DNA from 2 places in the Ensifer sp. Root1252 genome. Region 2 is predicted to be linked to the other one. Evidence: predicted binding sites of a transcription regulator. Region 2 holds the regulator's gene; the other holds the start of a gene.

The links. The regulator HrcA, encoded in region 2, represses chaperone genes, less so after heat shock. The targets are predictions, from matches to a motif close to GTTAGCACTCNCNNNNNGNGAGTGCTAAC.
Positions count from the first base shown of each region.
Region 1: the regulator HrcA is predicted to act here: its motif matches at 2,461-2,489, upstream of ASD02_RS26280 (co-chaperone GroES).

Region 1 covers NZ_LMDT01000031.1:44,053-53,765, reverse strand. Annotated here, with positions in the region: partial or broken gene ASD02_RS40035 (IS5/IS1182 family transposase) at 61-276, opposite strand; gene groL (chaperonin GroEL) at 411-2,045, opposite strand; gene ASD02_RS26280 (co-chaperone GroES) at 2,014-2,406, opposite strand; gene ASD02_RS26270 (BrnA antitoxin family protein) at 2,738-2,965, opposite strand; gene ASD02_RS26265 (NYN domain-containing protein) at 3,247-3,990, shown strand; gene ASD02_RS26260 (type II 3-dehydroquinate dehydratase) at 4,243-4,695, opposite strand; gene ASD02_RS26255 (TRAP transporter large permease) at 4,710-6,011, opposite strand; gene ASD02_RS26250 (TRAP transporter small permease subunit) at 6,008-6,526, opposite strand; gene dctP (TRAP transporter substrate-binding protein DctP) at 6,596-7,582, opposite strand; gene ASD02_RS26240 (GntR family transcriptional regulator) at 7,807-8,478, shown strand; gene ASD02_RS26235 (TetR family transcriptional regulator) at 8,501-9,145, shown strand.
Region 2 covers NZ_LMDT01000001.1:595,605-605,317, reverse strand. Annotated here, with positions in the region: gene rdgB (RdgB/HAM1 family non-canonical purine NTP pyrophosphatase) at 1-428, opposite strand, end outside; gene ASD02_RS02940 (VOC family protein) at 470-889, opposite strand; gene rph (ribonuclease PH) at 907-1,626, opposite strand; gene hrcA (heat-inducible transcriptional repressor HrcA) at 1,786-2,865, shown strand; partial or broken gene grpE (nucleotide exchange factor GrpE) at 3,020-3,640, shown strand; gene ASD02_RS02920 (D-arabinono-1,4-lactone oxidase) at 3,713-4,948, opposite strand; gene ASD02_RS02915 (SDR family NAD(P)-dependent oxidoreductase) at 4,963-5,730, opposite strand; gene ASD02_RS02910 (helix-turn-helix transcriptional regulator) at 5,868-6,674, shown strand; gene ptsN (PTS IIA-like nitrogen regulatory protein PtsN) at 6,695-7,159, opposite strand; gene raiA (ribosome-associated translation inhibitor RaiA) at 7,332-7,901, opposite strand; gene rpoN (RNA polymerase factor sigma-54) at 8,195-9,713, opposite strand, start outside.

The DNA.
Region 1 (9,713 bases), on a different contig from region 2:
ATCTTTGAAATGGCATACTATGCTGTGGCTGCCTTGCGGACGGATTTCGGGCGTGCGCCCGGCAAGCTTTCGGTTGAAGACTGCGCAGCCGATGGCGACTTCGGTCTGCTGAACGGGAAGCGACCGGGCCGCAAACGCCGCCCGACGATCGATTGTATCGTCCGATGGCGGTCTCGACAGCGAGCGTTTGCCGTAACCGTTGGAGGCCTGCCAATTCATCCGGCAGTATCTGCTGATTACGGCGATATGCTGGTGCCGTTGGCCGGGTTCGTCACCCTCAACTTCATCTTCTCAAGATGATGGCGGCGGCAGGAGTTGTGTTTAAAAGGCATGGCTGCACTACAATTGCTACATCGGAAGCCAACCCACACCAACAAACGAACCGCGCACCAACGCCGTTCAGACTGTTCTCAGTATCCCATCCCGCCCATGCCGCCGTTGCCGGCCGGCCGGGCAGATTGTATTGAGGGAATGTCGGCGATCATCGCTTCGGCAGTGATCAAAAGTGCCGCGATTGAGCCGGCGTCCTGCAAAGCGGTCCGCACAACCTTCGCAGGGTCGATGATGCCGGCTTTGATCATATCGACATAGGTCTCCGTCTGCGCGTCAAAGCCCTGGTTGTGATCCCTGCTGTCGGTGAGTTTTCCCACGACGATCGAGCCTTCGACACCGGCGTTCTCGGCGATCTGCCGGATCGGAGCTTCCAGCGCCCTGAGCACGATCGAGATGCCCGCCGTGGCGTCCGCATTCGCTCCGGTCAGTCCCACCAGGACCGACCTCGCGCGCAACAGGGCAACACCACCGCCAGGAACGATGCCTTCCTCAGCCGCTGCGCGCGTGGCGTTCAGCGCATCGTCGATACGGTCCTTCTTTTCCTTGACCTCGATTTCGGTCGCGCCGCCGACGCGGATTACCGCGACGCCGCCGGTGAGTTTCGCCAGGCGTTCCTGGAGTTTTTCCTTGTCATAGTCGGAGGTCGTCTCCTCGATCTGTGCCTTGATCTGCTGGATGCGCGCCTGGATTGTCGCTTTATCGCCGGAGCCGTCGATAATCGTGGTGGTGTCCTTCTCGATCAGCACGCGCTTGGCGTGGCCGAGCATGTCGAGCGTGACGTTCTCGAGCTTGATGCCGAGATCCTCGGAGATCATCTGACCGGCCGTGAGGACGGCAATGTCTTCCAGTATGGCCCTGCGGCGATCGCCGAAGCCCGGGGCCTTGACGGCCGCGACCTTCAGGCCACCGCGCAACTTGTTTACAACCAGCGTCGCCAGAACCTCGCCCTCGACATCCTCGGAGAGGATCAGCAGCGGTTTGCCGCTCTGCACGGCCGCCTCGAGTATTGGCAGCATAGCTTGTAAATTGCCAAGCTTCTTTTCGTGGATGAGGATGTAGGGGTCCTCCAGCTCCACGCGCATCTTCTCGGCATTGGTGACGAAATAGGGCGAGAGATAGCCGCGGTCGAATTGCATGCCCTCGACAACGTCGAGCTCGGTCTCGGCCGTCTTGGCTTCCTCGACGGTGATTACGCCTTCATTACCGACCTTGTCCATCGCCTTGGCGATCATCTCGCCGACCGTCGCGTCGCCATTGGCGGCAATGGTTCCGACTTGCGCAATCTCGCCCGAAGACTCTACCTTCTTGGCGCGCGCCTGGATTTCCTTGACGACAGCAGCGACACCAAGGTCAATGCCACGCTTGAGATCCATGGGATTCATGCCGGCGGCGACGAGTTTGACGCCTTCGCGCAGGATGGAGGCAGCGAGCACAGTCGCCGTCGTGGTGCCGTCACCGGCGAGGTCGTTGGTCTTAGAGGCCACCTCGCGCACCATCTGCGCGCCCATGTTCTCGAACTTGTCGGCCAGCTCGATTTCCCTGGCAACTGCGACCCCGTCCTTGGTGATGCGCGGCGCGCCATAGGCCCTGTCGATGACAACATTGCGGCCCTTGGGGCCCAGCGTCACCTTGACGGCGTTGTTGAGCAACTCGACACCGCGCAGCATGCGATCGCGCGCATCAGTGGAGAATTTGATTTCCTTGGCAGACATTGTGTTCGTCCAGTTCGGTCTTGAGATTGCGGTCGGAAATCGACGGCCAGGCAGCTTTCTTGGCCGCGACGGTCTTTTCGACAACGTCCATGATGTCGGGCTCGTTCTTGATCAGGGGTGCCTCACCGTCGATCCTGAAATCGGTACCGGACCGCTTGCCGAGCAAGATCCTATCACCGAACGTGGCGTCGAGCGGAATCAGCTTGCCGCATTCATTACGGGTGCCTCGACAGCCGGCGATCACTTCGCCTTCCTGCGGCTTTTCCTTGGCAATGTCGCGAGTGATGATCCCGCCCTTGGATTTGAGATAGCCTTGCGCGCGCCGGATGACGGCGCGGTCATGCAGTGGACGGATTTTCATAGGGATTCTTTCTGCGGCCTGCACATAGGGCGGCTGCAATCCTTACATAGCACCTTTGGCACTCGATAGATAGGAGTGCCAAAATACATATTCCGCCGACATCGTCTCCTACCAATAGGGCTCCTCACCGATCGAGAGCGACCTCAACGCGCCAACGGAGAGGCCAGACGCGGCCGTCGGTTTTTCTCCTTTGCCCCAATGCGAGGCGGCAGCCACGTTGACTGTGGGCAGCAGCGTGGGATTTGGCTCCGCCGTCAAACTCGCGGTTTCGCACGCCAAAGAGAAGGATACCCGGTTGTTGCCGAGGAAATTCGAGACGGATCCGTCGGGATCAAACATCCTTGTCGAGTTCGGTGGCGTTTCGAAGAGCCTCTTGCATCCTTGAGCGCCAATGGGCACCGGATAACTTGAACCAGTCGACCACGTCGGTATCGACGTTGAGGGTGAGTTTCGTCGTGGAACCGTCGGAGGGCAACACTTTCTTCTTGAGCGCTCGCGGACGTTCCAGAACCTGCTGCACCAAGTCGCTGGTAGCTCGTGTGGAATTAGCTTTAACCATCTGCCAGCCTCATGCCTTTCTGATGCCATTTCTCGCCCCGAGCTGGCACGTGTTAGGAAGTGCAAGGATTCCCAAAGTAGCGTTTGTATGCTTCATACATGGACGCCTTGTGGCAAGGGCTTTATGGGGGATTGAGTGATCGGTTGCTTTTCAGGTGAGCGAAGCAGGCCTCTCATTAGAGCAGGCTTAGGGCTCATACCGCCTCCAGCCGGAACTGACCTCTCAAAGCTGGAACAGCTGGGAACACATTCGAGCCGTCGCGGAAGTGAAAGGAGAGTTCAATGTCTGGTGAAGCACGGTCTCCTCGTCTCGCCGTCCTGATCGATGCCGACAATGCTTCGGCTAAAATTGCCGATGGCCTGTTTGAGGAAATCGCCAAGATCGGAGAGGCCAGCGTCAGGCGCATCTACGGAGATTTCGCCAGTGGACGATCGAAAGCATGGATCGAAGTGCTGTCGCGTCACGCAATCATACCGCAGCAGCAGTTTGCGTATACCACCGGAAAGAACGCGTCTGATATCACCCTCGTGATCGACGCAATGGATCTGTTGCACAGCGGTCGCTTCGATGGCTTCTGTCTGGTCTCGTCCGATAGTGATTTCACACGTCTGGCGTCGCGGATCCGCGAGCAAGGCACCGATGTTTTCGGCTTCGGCGAGCAAAAGACGCCGGAAAGCTTCCGTCAGGCATGCCGCAGATTCATTTACACGGAAAACCTCCTACCGATCGTCGCGTCAAATGGTGCGGAATCGGCTCAGACGCCCACTCCGCTTCAGCAGCCGAAGGCCGCGACCCCCATCATCAAGAAGGTCATCTCCCAGATGGAAAGCGAAGACGGATGGGTCCCGCTTGGGTCCATCGGCACGCAATTGGCGAACCTGGCATCGGACTTCGATCCGCGAACCTACGGCTTTCGCAAGCTCAGCGATCTCGTGCGCAAGACAAACGCCTTCGATATCGAGCAAATGGAAGGCAAGCCGCTACGGATCCGCGTTAAACAACAAGCATCTAAAAAAAAGGCCTGAGTCCCCGCCATTCGAACTCCCGGAAGGTGTCGCCCTGTGCGTGACCGCCAAATGCGAGCCCCTTGCTAAGATCGCCTCTTGCCGAAGCCTGCTCGCAAGCTGGAGCATAGTGTAGCTGTCGTCGATAATCGTGTTTAGCCGCGCTTACAATCTCTGGACTCTCATCGTCGACATAGGCTGCAATGATCTTTCGACGCGGATCGATAGCACAGCTCTGTGTGTCGGGAGTGGCGCAAGACATTGCGAGCACCATCAGACCTTGTTTTGCTCAATGAGCGCTTCAATGGCATGAACCGCTGTGGGATAGCCTGTAGCCCCCAGACCCGCTATTACCGCAGTAGCACGCATCGAGACGTAGGAGCGGTGATAGATCGGTTCACGCCTGTGAACATTGCTGATGTGAAATTCGATGATCGGGCCTGGAAACATCTTTAACGCATCCAGCAAAGCAAGCGATGTGAACGTGAACGCGGCTGGATTGATGATGATGCCTGCAGCGTCCTCATCGATCGCTTCGTGCACCCATTCGATAAGCCGTTCCTCGCTGTTCGTCTGGCGAAATTCCACCGGCCGCTTTCCAGCCGCCTGCTTGCACCACGTTTCGATTTCGCCGAGTGTCGTGTAGCCGTAAATCTCCGGCTCGCGTTTTCCAAGCCGGTTGAGGTTTGGTCCGTTGAGAATGAAGAGGGGTTTGGGGTCTGTCATGATCGCTTTACCTGTTACCCCTGGTAGCCCGTGAGGCGCGGCAACCAGAGTACGAGGTCGGGAAAGAAGGTGATGAGCGCCAGGCAGAGCACCATCCAGCCAAGAAACGGCAACGCGTCGCGAATGATGTCGCGCACCGGCGCACCGGAAATGTTGGTCATGATAAAAAGCAACAGCCCGTAGGGTGGCGTAACCAGCCCCAACATGATGTTGACGACCACCATGACCCCGAAATGCACCATATCTATACCAAGCGCTTGCGCGGTCGGGATGAATACGGGAACGATAATCAGCAGGATTGCTGTCCCCTCCAGCACGCAGCCTAGCAGGAGCAGAAGGACGTTGACGAGGATCAGGAAGCCAATTGGTGACAGATCCCAACCCGTCAAAAGCACACGCAGTGTCTCCGGGATGTTCTCGATCGTGACAACGTAGTTGAAGACCAGCGAGCCGGCGATCAGCATGCCGATCGATGCTGTTGTCTTGGAGCTGGTCTTCAATGCGTCGTAGAAGGCCACCAAGGAAATACTGCGATAGATCACGACGGAAATGGCCAGCGCGTAGGCCGCCGCAAGAGCTGCAGCCTCAGTCGGTGTCGTGATGCCGGAATAGATGCAGCCAAGCAGAACAACCGGCATCATGAGCGCCGGAAGCGCCTGCCAGGTGATCTTCGGGATCTTGCGAAGCGGTACGGGGTCCTCCACCGGAAAGTTCTTGCGCCGCGCGGTGATTGCAACCTGCACCATCTGCAGAAGTGCCATCAACAGTCCAGGGATCATGCCGCCGATAAAGAGATAGCCGATCGATGCGTCCGAAACGAGCGCGTAGATTACCATTGGAATGGAAGGAGGAATGATCGGGCCGATGACGGAGGTCACCGCCGTTAGCGCGGCGGCATAGCTTGGCGTATAACGCCCGTCTCGGGTCATCATGTTTTGCATCATGCGCCCGCTGCCCGCCGCATCCGCGATCGCAGAGCCGGACATGCCCGCAAATACGATGCTCTGCACCACGTTCACCTGCGCAAGGCCGCCGCGGAACCGACCAACGAGAACATTACAGAAGTTGAGAAGCCGCTCCGTCATCGAGCCGATGTTCATGAATTCGGCAGCGAGCACAAACAGCGGCACTGCAAGAATGATATAGTTGGAATACATGCCGTTCAGAAATTGCTCGGCCACCGTTCCCATATCGGCTCCGACAAGAAACAGGTACAGGATCGAACCAACGATCATCGACAGCCCTATCGGCAAGCCCAAAAAGGCAAGAGCCGTGATGAGGACAATGGTAAGCGAAAAAGGACTGGTGAAATTCATACGCCGGAGCTCGCTTTCGTGGGATCGAAAGCGTCCGGCGCCTTGCCGAAGGCTGCCTGCCATGCAAGCCAGATGTAGCGCACGATCATTGCTACCGCAAAGACGACGTAGATCGAGTAGAGATAGTCGAAGCGGATCTTGAGATAGGCTGTCTTCTCGACCTTCATGAACATGACGTAGTCTATGACGGCCGGCAGCGAGACGCCGAAGGCGACGACAAGAGCCACGGCAAAAATCAGCGTCATGATGCGGCGGGCACGGTCGGACGCGCTGGCCCAGAAGAAATCGAACCGGATCTCTTCACTCTCGCCGATCACGAAAGCGGACCCGAAGAGCACAATCCAGATCCAGAGAGCAACGCTGACTTCGTGCGTCCAGCCAATGGAGAGATTGAGGACATAGCGGAACAGGATCTGCAACAGAAACACGACGAACATGCCCAACAGCATGAGGGCCAGAATGTTTTCAGCACGCCGGCGCAGCCACCGGCCAAAGGCAAGCAGTCTCTCGGACACGAAATTCCTCCTCACCTCACCCAATCGGCCGGGTCGAACCCGGCCGACATCTTCTTGTCGCTGATACGACTACAGGGCTGCTATCTTCTCGAGGATGCCTTCGGGCCACGATTTTGCGAGATCAGAGGAGAGATACTTCTCCTGTGCATGCTTCCGGAATGCGGCAATGTCCGGTTCATAGATTTTGAGGCCGGCTGCCTTGAACTCGTCGACCAGAGCCTTTTCCTGCGCCAGGTGCTGTTCCTGGCTCCAGGCCATCGCCCTATCCGCCGCCGCCTGGAACGCTGTCTGCTGTTCCGGCGACATGTCGGCCCACACCTTGCTGGATACAGTCAGCAGATCGTAACCGATCAGATGCGAGGTCAGCACGATCTGCGACATCACTTCATAGAACTTCATGTTCTTGACGTTCGGAAGCGGATTGTCCTGTCCGTCGATCGCGCCGGTCTGCAGACCGGTATAGACTTCGGCATAGGCCATAGGGGTCGGATTTGCGCCGAGCGCAGCCCCCAGGAACTGCCAGGCGTCGCCACCCGGCATCCGAAGCTTGATACCGGCCATGTCGGCAGGTGTTGCAATCTTCTTTTCCGGTTTAAGTCCCACCTGACGTGCACCGAAATAGGTCGGACCCAGAATATGCACGCCGAGCTGATCTTCCGCCATTTTCTTGAATTCCGCGCCGGTATCGCTGTCGAAGAACGCCTTGAGATGGGCGGCATCGCGGAACAGATAGGCTGAGGTCAGCACCGACCATTCGGGAATCTGGTTTGAGATATCCTGTGGGGCGATATTGCCCATCTGCAGGTTGCCGCGCTGGAGAGCTACCAGTTCCGTGCCCTGCTTGAAGAGCGTTCCGCCATAAAACGGCTCCAGCGTGAAGCTGTCCTTGATGGCATCCTTGAAGGATTTCATCATCTCGGCGCGGATGTCCTGCTCGGAGAACACCGCCGAAAACTTCAGCACGGGTTTGTCCTGTGCAAATGCTGGGAAAGCAAAAGCCGCGGTCGCCGCCGCGGAAACGCCAAGAAAGCGGCGTCGGTCGATTTCAAAAACCATTGATTTTCCTCCCGTTAGCCGACCGTCGAGTGGCCGGTCTCTTTCCCACTTTCACTCTTCCCTCCTCGGAAGAGCACCTGTTCATGCACGGACCAGTTAGTTAAAAAAGGCGCGGACAAGCGGCCAGCTATAGCCGGAGTTTCTGATGTTCAATATCTCATGTCAAATAATTTTTATCATAGCTTTTTCATTTCATAGGATATAATTCGAGCAAGGGAGGAAACATGATCGTCCAAAATATACCATCGGAAACTGCGAGCGAGATGGCGTTTCGCCAAATCCGGAGCGATATCATCGCGGGCACATTATCTCCGCGTCAGAAGCTGAAACTCGACGACCTACGTGATCGATACTCAGTAAGCATCTCCACCCTCAGAGAAACCTTATCGCGGCTTGCCACCGAAAACCTTGTGATTGCCGAAGGGCAGCGCGGCTTCCATGTCGCACCGGTTTCCGCGAAGGAGCTGCGGGATCTCGGTGACATGCGCCTTCTGCTCGAGAGTCATGCTCTTGCTCTGTCTCTCGCCGCGGGTGACCTTGAATGGGAAGCGCGCGTTGTGGCAGCCAGACACAAGCTTGCCGCGGTGGAGCAGCGTTTGCTAACCGGCGACGTCGACCGAACGCCGGATTGGGTGCGCTACGACTGGGAGTTCCATCAGGCGCTCGCGTCGGCTTGCGGCTCTACGGTGCTGATGGAAACGCTGGCAACGACGTTCGATCGATTTCTACGCTACCACTTGCTTGCGCGCAGCTTCCGGGGGAAACCGGTTGCGGACGATCATCGCAAACTCTTCGACCTTGCCATGGCCCGCGACGTGGAAGGCGCAAGGTCTATGCTGCGCCAACACGTGGAGCACGGCATCGATCACGTGCTACGCACGGGTCGGTTTGACTGAATGCTTCAACGGAGACGGGAGATTGGAAAAGCGAGAACAGGTATCGCGCAAAAATGACCCCGAAAGAACGCGAGAGAACATTCTGGCCGTCGCGACGGAGGAATTCGCCGCTCATGGGTTAGCAGGCGCCCGGGTCGACGCGATCGCGGAGCGAACGCGCACATCCAAGCGCATGATCTACTACTATTTCATCAGCAAGGAAGACCTCTATCTCGCTGTCCTTGAGAAGGCCTACCGCAAGATCCGCTCACGCGAGGCCGATCTCCAGCTTACCGAAATGCAGCCAGTCGCGGCGCTGCGGACGCTGATCTCAAACACCTTCGACTACGACGAAAACCATCCGGACTTCGTCAGACTGGTGAGCGGCGAGAACATTCTCCTGGCCGCGCACATGCGTCGCTCCACCGAGATTGCCGACCTCAACGTCTCGATCATTCGAACGCTGACGGACATTCTGGAGCGCGGCAAAGCGGATGGAAGTTTTCAGCGTGAGATCGACGCAATCGATCTGCATTTGCTGATCAGCGCCTTCTGCTTCTTCCGGGTCTCCAACGCCCATACCTTCAGTACGATTTTCCAGCGCAATCTTTCGGAAACTTCCACGTACGAACGGCATAAGAAAATGATAGCGGACGCTGTGATCACTTACCTGCGTCTAGCAATATAAATTATCGCTCTCGAACGGATTCGAACCAGCTTCTATTGCTCTATCGCTAATTAAGCGAATGCGTTAATTAACAAAAATGCCGTTTCGCTTATTAAGACGTAGTGCTGTTTAACTTCAGCACAACAATCGACTTGGGAAGCCATGGTCAACAAAGACCCCAACACCAACGGGCGACTAGGTCGCTTCGTGGAAACCGCCCTAGATGGCGAACTAGACAGGCGTTTGTGCCGCCTCTTTTCCCTCCGGTTCCGCCCATCGCGATTACTGGCTTGCTCACTCGTCTTAGAGCGGCCGATGAGCCCTAACAAGGCAAGGCTGACATTCGACAAATCGGGCGGGACCTGAAAGTTGGCTATGTTCTTTAGGTTCAATCCAACGCCAAGGCCCGCGCATTCGCGTATACGCGCGGCTTGTGCAACTTCAGGGATCCGCGTCTGGTCGGAGCGCTGGGATCGGCCCGTCAAAGACTTGTTTGCTGTTCAGAGTGAGATCGCCGACCAGTGTTCGGCCAGTTCCAGCGAGAACGACCAGCGCAAGGTTCGGCAGTCAAGGCTTCATCATGACGACC
Region 2 (9,713 bases):
TCGACATGGCCGTCTGGCCAGGCAAGGCAAAGCACCGAGACGAAACGGGCCGTGCGTTTTTCAGGCGCACTTGCGCCCTTGCCCTGCAGCGCCTTTTCGACCTTTTCCATCGCCATGGCGAAATCGCGGCTGCCGTCTTCGCGTTCGGCCCAGTTGGCGGTGTAGACGCCAGGTGCGCCATCAAGTGCGTCGATCGCCAGGCCGGAATCGTCCGAAAGCGCCGGCAGGCCCGAGGCCTTGGCCGAGGCGAGCGCCTTGATCGTCGCGTTTTCCTCGAAGGTCGTGCCGGTCTCATCCGGTTCGACGAAGTCGAGGTCGGCTGCCGACTTGGCCTCGAAGCCGAGCGGCCCGATCAGGTCGCGGATCTCGCGGATCTTGCCGGCATTGTGGCTGGCGACGATGAGCGTCTTGTCATCCAGTGTGCGCATGATGTGTCGTCTCTTAAAAGATGCGGCGCGAAGGCCGCGGTTCATTCGATGGACCAGAGGCCCGGTTCCGCGCATTCGAGGCTGTTGCCGGCCGGATCGCGGAAGTAGAAGGAGCGCGTGCCGTTCGGCCAGACAACATCGGCTTCGATCGTGACACCCGCCGTTTCCAGCTTGGCCCTCCAGGCGTCGAGTGCCGACGCGGAAACGCGGAAGCACATGTGGCCCTGGCCGGTGGTGCCGTGCGGCGGCACCGGCAGGGCCGCATCCGGCGAAGGCGGTTTGACCGTTTCCGCAGGATTGAAAATCAGCAGAACGCCCGAGCCACAGCGAAAGAACACATGTCGGTTCTCCCGCCGTGTAATCTTCTCCAGCCCCAGCACACCGCTGTAGAAGGCCTCGGCGGCGTCGAGATCCGACGCATAGAGCGCAGTCTCAAGAATGCCATCCAGCGCCGGGGCCATCGTCTCCGTCCTTCTCGTCAGCCGGCGATCGCCTGCTTCTGCAGTGCGACAAGCTCGGCAATGCCGGTCTTTGCCAGTCCGAGCAGGCTTGCGAATTCCGCTTCGCTGAAGGGTTTGCCTTCGGCCGTGCCCTGGATCTCGACAATGCCGCCGGTGCCGGTCATGACGAAATTCGCGTCGGTCTCGGCGGCGGAATCTTCGAGGTAGTCGAGGTCGATGATCGACTGGTTGGCGAAGATGCCACAGGATATGGCGGCGACATGGTCCTTCAGGACCTTCTCGACCTTCACCATGTTGCGGGCTTCCATCCACTTCAGGCAGTCATGCAGCGCCACCCAGGCGCCGGTGATCGAGGCCGTGCGCGTGCCGCCATCAGCCTGGATGACGTCGCAGTCGATCGAGATCTGGCGTTCGCCGAGTGCGGGCAGATCGACGACGGCGCGCAGCGACCGGCCGATCAAGCGCTGGATTTCCTGGGTGCGGCCGCTCTGCTTGCCGCTCGAGGCTTCGCGACGCATGCGCTCGCCGGTGGCGCGCGGCAGCATGCCGTATTCGGCCGTCACCCAACCCTTGCCGCCGTTGCGCAGCCAGGCCGGAACCTTTTCCTCAAGGCTGGCTGTGCACAGCACGTGCGTATCGCCGAATCGCACCAGACAGGAGCCTTCCGCGTGCTTGGAGAAATTGCGCTCGAACGAAACCTTGCGCATTTGGTCGATTTTTCTGCCGGATGGCCGCATCATCAAACTCCTATCGTATCTGGTGAGCCTTCTAGAGCATGGCGCAGCCAAAGGGAACCGGTGGACAGCCGGGGATCGGGGCGATTTTTCCCTTTTGCTATCGGGCGCGGGGATCACTATATTTCCGGCGGCAGGATTGGCCTGCGAACATGGAGCGACATGGTACTGCGCAATCCCGGAGTGACCGATATCGCGGCGGCGCTGGACGAGCGTTCCGGTGAAATCTTCCGTCGCATCGTCGAAACCTATTTGAACAGCGGAGAGCCTCTCGGCTCACGCAACCTTTCGCGGTTGCTGCCGATGTCGCTGTCGCCGGCGTCCGTGCGCAATGTGATGAGCGACCTCGAAGATCTCGGGCTGATCTATTCGCCGCACATCAGCGCCGGCCGCCTGCCGACGCAGACGGGCCTGCGTTTCTTCGTCGACGCCTTCATGCAGGTCGGCAATCTCTCCCCAGAAGATCGTGCTTCGATCGATCGGCACGTGCGGTTGAGCGACCATGCCCAGCCGGTCGATACGCTGCTGGCAGAGGCAAGCCAGATGCTGTCGGGCATGTCGCGCGGCGCCGGCCTCGTGATCACCGCCAAGAACGATCCGGTGCTCAAGCATGTCGAATTCATCCGGCTGGCGCCCACCAAGGCGCTGGCCGTGCTCGTCGGCGAGCATGACCAGGTCGAAAACCGCATCATCGAGCTTCCCGCCGGCGTGACGAGCTCGCAACTGACGGAAGCAGCGAACTTCTTGAATGCCCATCTCGCCGGCCAGACGATCGGCGAGGTGCGCTCGCAGCTCGAAACCGTCAAGCAGACCGTGCGCAGCGAACTCGATGCCCTGTCCCAGGATCTGGTCGAGCGTGGACTGGCGATCTGGTCGGGCAACGAGGGCGATGAAAAGCCGGCACGGCTGATCGTTCGCGGCCGGGCCAACCTGCTCGAGGGCCTGGAGGGAACCGAGGATATCGACCGCCTGCGCATGCTCTTCGACGACCTGGAAAAGAAGGACAGCCTGATCGAGCTGCTTGACCTCGCAGAGAGCGGCCCGGGTGTCAGGATCTTCATCGGTTCGGAGAACAAGTTGTTTTCATTGTCCGGTTCGTCGCTGATCGTTGCGCCCTATCGCGACAGTGAAGATCGCATCGTCGGCGCCGTCGGCGTCATCGGTCCGACGCGGCTCAACTATTCGCGCATCGTGCCGATGGTCGATTATACCGCGCAGTTGATGTCGCGGCTTTCGCGCTGATCAGGCGCTTTTGGCCACAGGCAGCATTGAACCCTTGATTTTTCGGCCCTAAACCTCGATATCGGCATCAAATCCAGTCACTGGGCATTTTACGCCATGCGGCCATCGTTGCGCGCGGGCGTCGGAATGCGGAAGACAAGACAGACGAACACCGGAGAACGTCATGACCGACGAAACAAACAAGCACGGACACGAAGCTGCCGCGACCGACGAGGCAGTCAACGATACGCCCGAGGTTGTGGAAGCGGCGCCGGTTGCCGAGCCCGATCCGCTGGAGCTTGCAAGGGCTGAGAACAACGACCTGCGCGACAAGTATCTAAGGCTCGCCGCCGAAATGGACAACCTGCGCCGCCGCACCGAACGCGACGTCAAGGATGCCAAGTCCTATTCCGTTGCTGGTTTTGCCCGCGACATGCTCGCCGTCTCCGACAATCTGCGCCGTGCGCTCGATGCCATCCCGGCTGAAGCGAAGGAAGCCGGAGAAGCGGGCCTTACTGCCCTCATCGAAGGTGTCGAGATGACCGAGCGCGCCATGCTGTCGGCGCTGGAACGTCACGGCGTGAAGAAGCTTGAGCCGGAAGGCCAGAAGTTCGACCCGAACTTCCACCAGGCAATGTTCGAAATCCCGAACGCCGACGTGCCGAACAACACGGTGCTGCAGGTCGTTCAGGCCGGCTACACCATCGGCGACCGCGTGCTGCGCCCGGCCATGGTCGGCGTATCCAAGGGCGGCCCGAAGGCGGCAGCTACGGAAGGCGACAGCCCGGCGGCCTGAGCTGCGGTCTGATCCATTTCAACGCCGCGCGTCCACTCGGATGCGCGGCGTTTCTTGTTTTCGGCAATCATATCAACCGAACAACTGCCGCAGGTGATCGTTGAGGAAACGGCCCTCCGGGTCGACTTTCGCCCGTAATGCCCGGAAATCGCCGGATCGTGGATAGAGCGCAGTCACGTCCTCCGCGCCGAGGAAATGCAGCTTCCCCCAATGCGGCCGCGAGCCGTATTGGCGCAGGATCGTATTGACGTCTTTGAGATACTCCCAATAGTCCGTGCCCGGCTCGCCCGAGACGGAAAGCGTGATCGAATCCTGCTCGTAGAACGGGCTGATCCAGCCGGTGTCGCCTGCGGTGAAGCGGTATTCGATCGGGTAGATGCAGGTCGGGTGCTTTTCCAGCATCAGCTTGCGCACAGCTTTTACAGCCTCCTTGCCGTGGGCGATGGGCACCGCATATTCAAGTTCGTGGAAGTTCGGCACATACTCGATCGGATAGATCTCCGAGGAATAGGCGATCTTCTCGAACCCCTGCTCCATCGGCGGCCGGTCGGTGATGTCGATCACCTTCATCTCGCAGACGTCGGACGTCTTGTCCGTCGTCGAAACCGACGCGGTATCCGGCAGGCAATAGCAATGCCGGCTTTCGGAAACCGGGCACCAGAAGAAGCCGAAGTGCCGATGCTTGGCGGCGAGTTCGTCGTGCTGCTCGATCATCTCGTCGAATGTGCAGCGCCAGAGCTTTTCATGCAGGTTGTAGCTGTCCATCGCCTGCAGCGTGATCTCGGAGATCACGCCGAGCATGCCGATCGAGACGCGGGCCGCCTCCAGCAGGTCCGGCGTCGTCTCGTCGACGACGAGAATGCTGCCGTCGGGCTCAACGAGCCGCATGCCGACGATCTGCGAGGCCATGTTGCCAAGTGCTGCTCCCGTGCCGTGGGTGCCGGTGGTGAGCGCCCCAGCCAGCGCCTGGCTGTCGATGTCGCCCTGGTTGATCAGCGAGAGGCCGTTCGACTTCAATACCTTGCCCAATTGGTTGATCGTCGTTCCCGCCCGGACCGAGACGCGTTTGCGCGCCTGGTCGATGGCGACCACGCCCTGCATGTTGGCAAGCGTCAGGTGGAGCCCGCTGGTCAGCGCCACCGGCGTGAAGGAATGGCCGGAGCCGGCGCAGCGCACATTGAGCCCTTGCGACGTCGCCTCGCGGACCATTTCGGCGAGCGCCGCCTCGCTCTCGGGTGCACCGCGCTGGCGCACGATGCAGGATTGGTTTCCGACCCAGTTGCGCCAGTGGCCGCCCGTCTGAAGCATATCTTTCCCCTCTCTCAGACCGCTGTGAAGCAATTGTCGACGAACAGATGCGTGCCGTTGACGAAGCTTGCCTCGTCGCTGGCCAGAAACAGCGCGGCATTGGCGACCTCTTTCGGGTCGCACATCCGCCCCTGCTGGGCAGCGATCGCCGCTTCCGAGACATCGACGCCGTATTTACTGAGGCCCACCAGTTCGCGCTTGCCGTGATCGGTGGCGATGAAGCCGGGGCAGACGGCGTTGCAGCGGATGCCGCGGTCGCGGAACTCAACCGCGATGGCACGGGCGAACATGTGGCAGGCGCCCTTCGTCGTGTCGTAGAGCACTTCCATCGGCGTCGCCGCCACGGCCGAGATCGACGAGGTGCAGACGATGCTGCCGCCGCCGGCGGCGAGCATCCCTGGAAGCACCGCCTTGGTCATCAGGAACATGCTGCGCACGTTGACGGCCATCAGCCGGTCCCATTCGTCCTCTTCCGTCTTCAGAAAGGGCCCGACCGCCAGGATGCCGGCATGGTTGAAGAGAACGGTGATCGCGCCGAAGGCTGCTTCGACCGCCTTGACGGCCGAGCTCACCTGCGCAGAAATCGAGACGTCGGCCGGCGCGAAGATCGCATCGCCGCCGTTTGCGCGGATGGCGGCGGCAACCTCTTCGCCCTTGCTGCGTGGCAGATCGACGATGCCGACCTTGGCCCCTTCGCGGGCAAAGAGTTCGGATGCGGCAAGCCCGCAGCCACCGGCGCCACCACTGATCAAAGCCACTTTTCCGGAAAGTCTGCCTGCCATCGTGTCCCCCTGTGCTCAAGCGTCGCGGCTAAACACGTGCTACGATCTTGGTCCCTCGTGGGATGAATTATTGTTGACGAAGAGGGGGCTGTCGATATCCCATGCGGGATACGGGGGTAGGGGAGAGTTCGACGCGGATGCTGGCTCGGGAGTCGGCCGATATTTCGGCCATGATCGGATTGATCGGAACACAGGATTTCGGCGGCGCGCTCGATCGCATGCTGCGCTCGGTCGCAAGCTTCGATCTCTCGGTTGCCTTCGCCTATCCCTATGATAACAGACCGATCGTGCTGCATGACGGCTACACCGCCAAGGTGTCCGCCAGCGCGCTTTCTGCCTATCTCGGCGGCGCCTATCTGCTTGACCCGTTCTATGTTGCCTGCAGCTCCGGCCAGCCGCAGGGGCTATGGCGCATGCGCGAACTTGCGCCTGACCGGTTCTTCCATTCGGAGTTTTCAAGCTCGGCCGAGGTGCATCCCTGCATCTCGATGGAAAGCGGGGTTCTGGTCGAAGAGATTGGCTTCGTCATTCCGCTCGATGACAGCGTGCAGGCCACCTATTCGCTGATGCGCGGCCGCGGCGGCACGCCGTTCAGCGACGAGGAACTGGAGCGCTTGCGGGTCTACGAGCCGATCGTGCGAGAGGCCGTGCGTTCGAACTGGCGCCAGCAAAGCCATGCCGTGGCGGCGACGCCTCGGCCCGACGACGCGATCGAAACCGCTTTCGACAGCCTCTGCGCCGACCGCCTGACCCGGCAGCAACGCAACATCGTCCGCCTGATCCTGCGCGGGCACAGCAACCTGTCGATCGGCAAGACGATGAACATCGCCGAAGGAACCGTCCGCATTCACCGCAAGAACATTTATCGCCGGCTCGGTATTTCGAGCCAGGGCGCACTGTTTCGAATTTTCATTGATCATTTGAACCGCCGTCAGCTTTACTGACGGCCGGTCCGGGCCGTGGCTCAGGCGGCGTGCGAGGTCGTGTCCTCGTTGAGCAGCGTGTAGATCGCGCTGGCGGAATCGCTCGATCGGATCTTCGCCACCATGTCGTGGTCGCGCAGTACGCGGGCGATGCGCGACAATGCCTTGAGATGGTCGGCGCCGGCGCCTTCGGGCGCCAGGAGCAGGAAGACGAGGTCGACAGGCTGGTCGTCGAGCGCTTCGAAATCGACCGGCGTGTCCAGCCGCGCAAAGATCCCGATGATCGACGGCAGGTTGTTGAGCTTGCCGTGCGGGATAGCAATGCCGTTGCCGACGCCCGTGGAGCCCAGCCGTTCACGCTGCAGGATGACATCGAAGATTTCGCGTTCCGGAAGGCCGGTGATCTTTGCCGCTTTAGCCGCCAATTCCTGAAGGAGCTGTTTTTTCGAGTTGGCCCTCATGGCCGGGATGATCGCATTTTGGTGCAGTAAGCCTGCCAATGCCATTCTTTTGTCCTCGTTCGCCGGTTAGAGCCGGACAACATCATCATAAATGCGTCGCAATGGCTCTAACCATCTTTGTCTTGGCGGGTGCCATGCACAGAAAAGTCGTATTTTCCGGCCTGTCCGCTGATCCAAGTGGCGGGAGCGCCGGCGCACCGGCACTCCCTTTTTCCACTCATCCCTTGATATTGGCGGCGTCAATCCAGCCAATATTTCCGTCGTTGCGTCTGTAGACGATATTCAACTCTGCCTTGCCGGGAGTGCGGAACATGAGGACGGGTTCATCCGTCATGTCGAGCGCCATCACGGCGCTGGCGACAGACATCGTCCTCAGGTGTTTCGAGCTTTCGGCGACGATCGTCGGTGCGTAATCCTCGGGGACTTCGTCATCCTCGAATGGCACCGAGTCCATCACTGTGTATGCCACCTCGGTACCTTGACCATTACCGTTGTGGTGGTCCTTGAGCTTGCGCTTGTAGCGACGTAGGCGCTTTTCGATGCGCTCCGACGCTGCGTCAAAGGCAGCCTGAGGGTCATTGGCCTGTCCATTCGCCTGCATAACCACGCCCGTATCGAGATGAAGCTTGCAGTCGGCGCTAAAGCGCGGTCCAGACTTTTCCACAGTGACCTGGCTTGAATATCCTCCGTCGAAATATTTGGTAACGGCCTGCTCGATCTGATCGCCAATGCGGGCGCGGAACGAATCGCCGATTTCCATCTGTTTACCGGATACACGCACACTCATGGAGTTTCCTCTCTATTTCGTGATTTGCGTAGCCAGTCTATTCCAAGCGCTCTCGTCATCCAAGCCTTTCACGCTTGCGGGAGCCTCTCTGTCGCACCTACCGGTCGTGCCGGCCGCCTGAGGAAGACCGTGTCCTCGGCAATTGCGGCGGGCTCATATCCCCTGCGTCGCGGAGAGTCAATTGAAGGTCGCAAAAAAGTTAATACGCTTTAACCTTGCGTCGTCGCTTTAGGCTCTTTTTCTTTCGCATGTCGTCGTCGCAAAACCGCTGAAAAACTGTTGCGCGACCTGCTTTAGAAGCCCGATACCTTGGCCAGCGCCCGCTTTTCGCGCCGTCGCTGCACGGAGGAGGGGATGTTCATCGCTTCGCGATATTTCGCCACCGTGCGTCGCGCGATGTCGACGCCGGCCTGCTTGAGGCTGTCGACGATATCGTCGTCGGAAAGCACCGCATCGGCGACTTCCTGCTGGATCATCATGCGGATGCGGTGACGCACGGACTCAGCCGAATGGCTGTCGCCGCCCTCGGCCGAACCGATGGAGACGGTGAAGAAATACTTCAGCTCGAACAGCCCACGCGGCGTCAGCATGTACTTGTTCGAGGTGACGCGGCTTACCGTCGACTCGTGCATCTTGATCGCATCGGCGACGGTTTTCAGGTTGAGCGGTCGCAGATGCCCGACGCCATGGACGAGGAACGCGTCCTGCTGGCGAACGATCTCGGTGGCGACCTTCATGATCGTCCTGGCGCGCTGATCGAGGCTGCGGGTCAGCCAGTTGGCGGTCTGCAGGCATTCATTGAGAAAGGCCTGGTCCGCGCTGTTCTTCTCGGTGCCGCGCGACACCGTGGTGTAGTAGGCTTGGTTGACGAGGACGCGCGGCAGGGCGTCCGGGTTGAGTTCGATCAGCCAGGTTCCGTCGGGTGCCGCCCGCACGACGATATCGGGAACGATCGCCTCGCTAACGCTGGTCTCGAAGCTCGTTCCCGGTTTCGGGTCGAGCTTGCGGATTTCGGCGAGCATATCGATCAGGTCTTCCTCATCGACGCCGCAGATTTTCTTCAAGCTGGCAAAATCGCGCCGCGCCAGAAGCTCTAGGTTGGCGATGAGGGCTTCCATCGCCGGATCGAGGCGATCGCGAAGGCGCAGCTGAATGGCGAGGCATTCGCTGAGTGTGCGTGCGAAGACACCTGGCGGGTCGAACTGCTGCAGCGTGAGGAGGACGCGGGTGACGTCGGCGCCGGATGCGCCGAGGCGTTCGGCGACCTCCTGCAGATCAGCCTGAAGATAGCCTGCCTCGTCGAGCTGGTCGATCAGGTGCTGGGCAATCAGCCGGTCGGATGGGACGGACAACGCAAAGGGCAATTGCTCCAGAAGCGTCTCGCGCAGGCTCTTGGCGCCGGCCACGAAGTCGTCGAAATCGTAGTCGCCTCCTTCGCCGCTGCCGGGCATCGATTTCCACTGGCCGAGCAGTTCCGGCGCGTCGGCGCGTTGCGGCGCCGTGTCGTCCTGGTAGACATTGCCGAAATCCGCATCGAGCTGTTCATTGAGCCGCGCCCCATCGGTTGCCGTGGCATTGTCGTAGAGATCGCGCTGGCCGGATGCCTCATCCGTTCCGCCGAAGTCTTCACCGGATGCCTGCCCCGCTTCTTCGCGGCTGCCGTGCTCGGAGCTTCCACCGAACTCGTCGTCACCGCCGTGAAGCTCGAGCAGCGGATTCTTTTCGACTTCCTGCGCGATGAAATGGTTGAGTTCCAGATGCGTCATCTGCAGCAGCTGAATCGATTGCATCAGCTGCGGGGTCATGACCAGC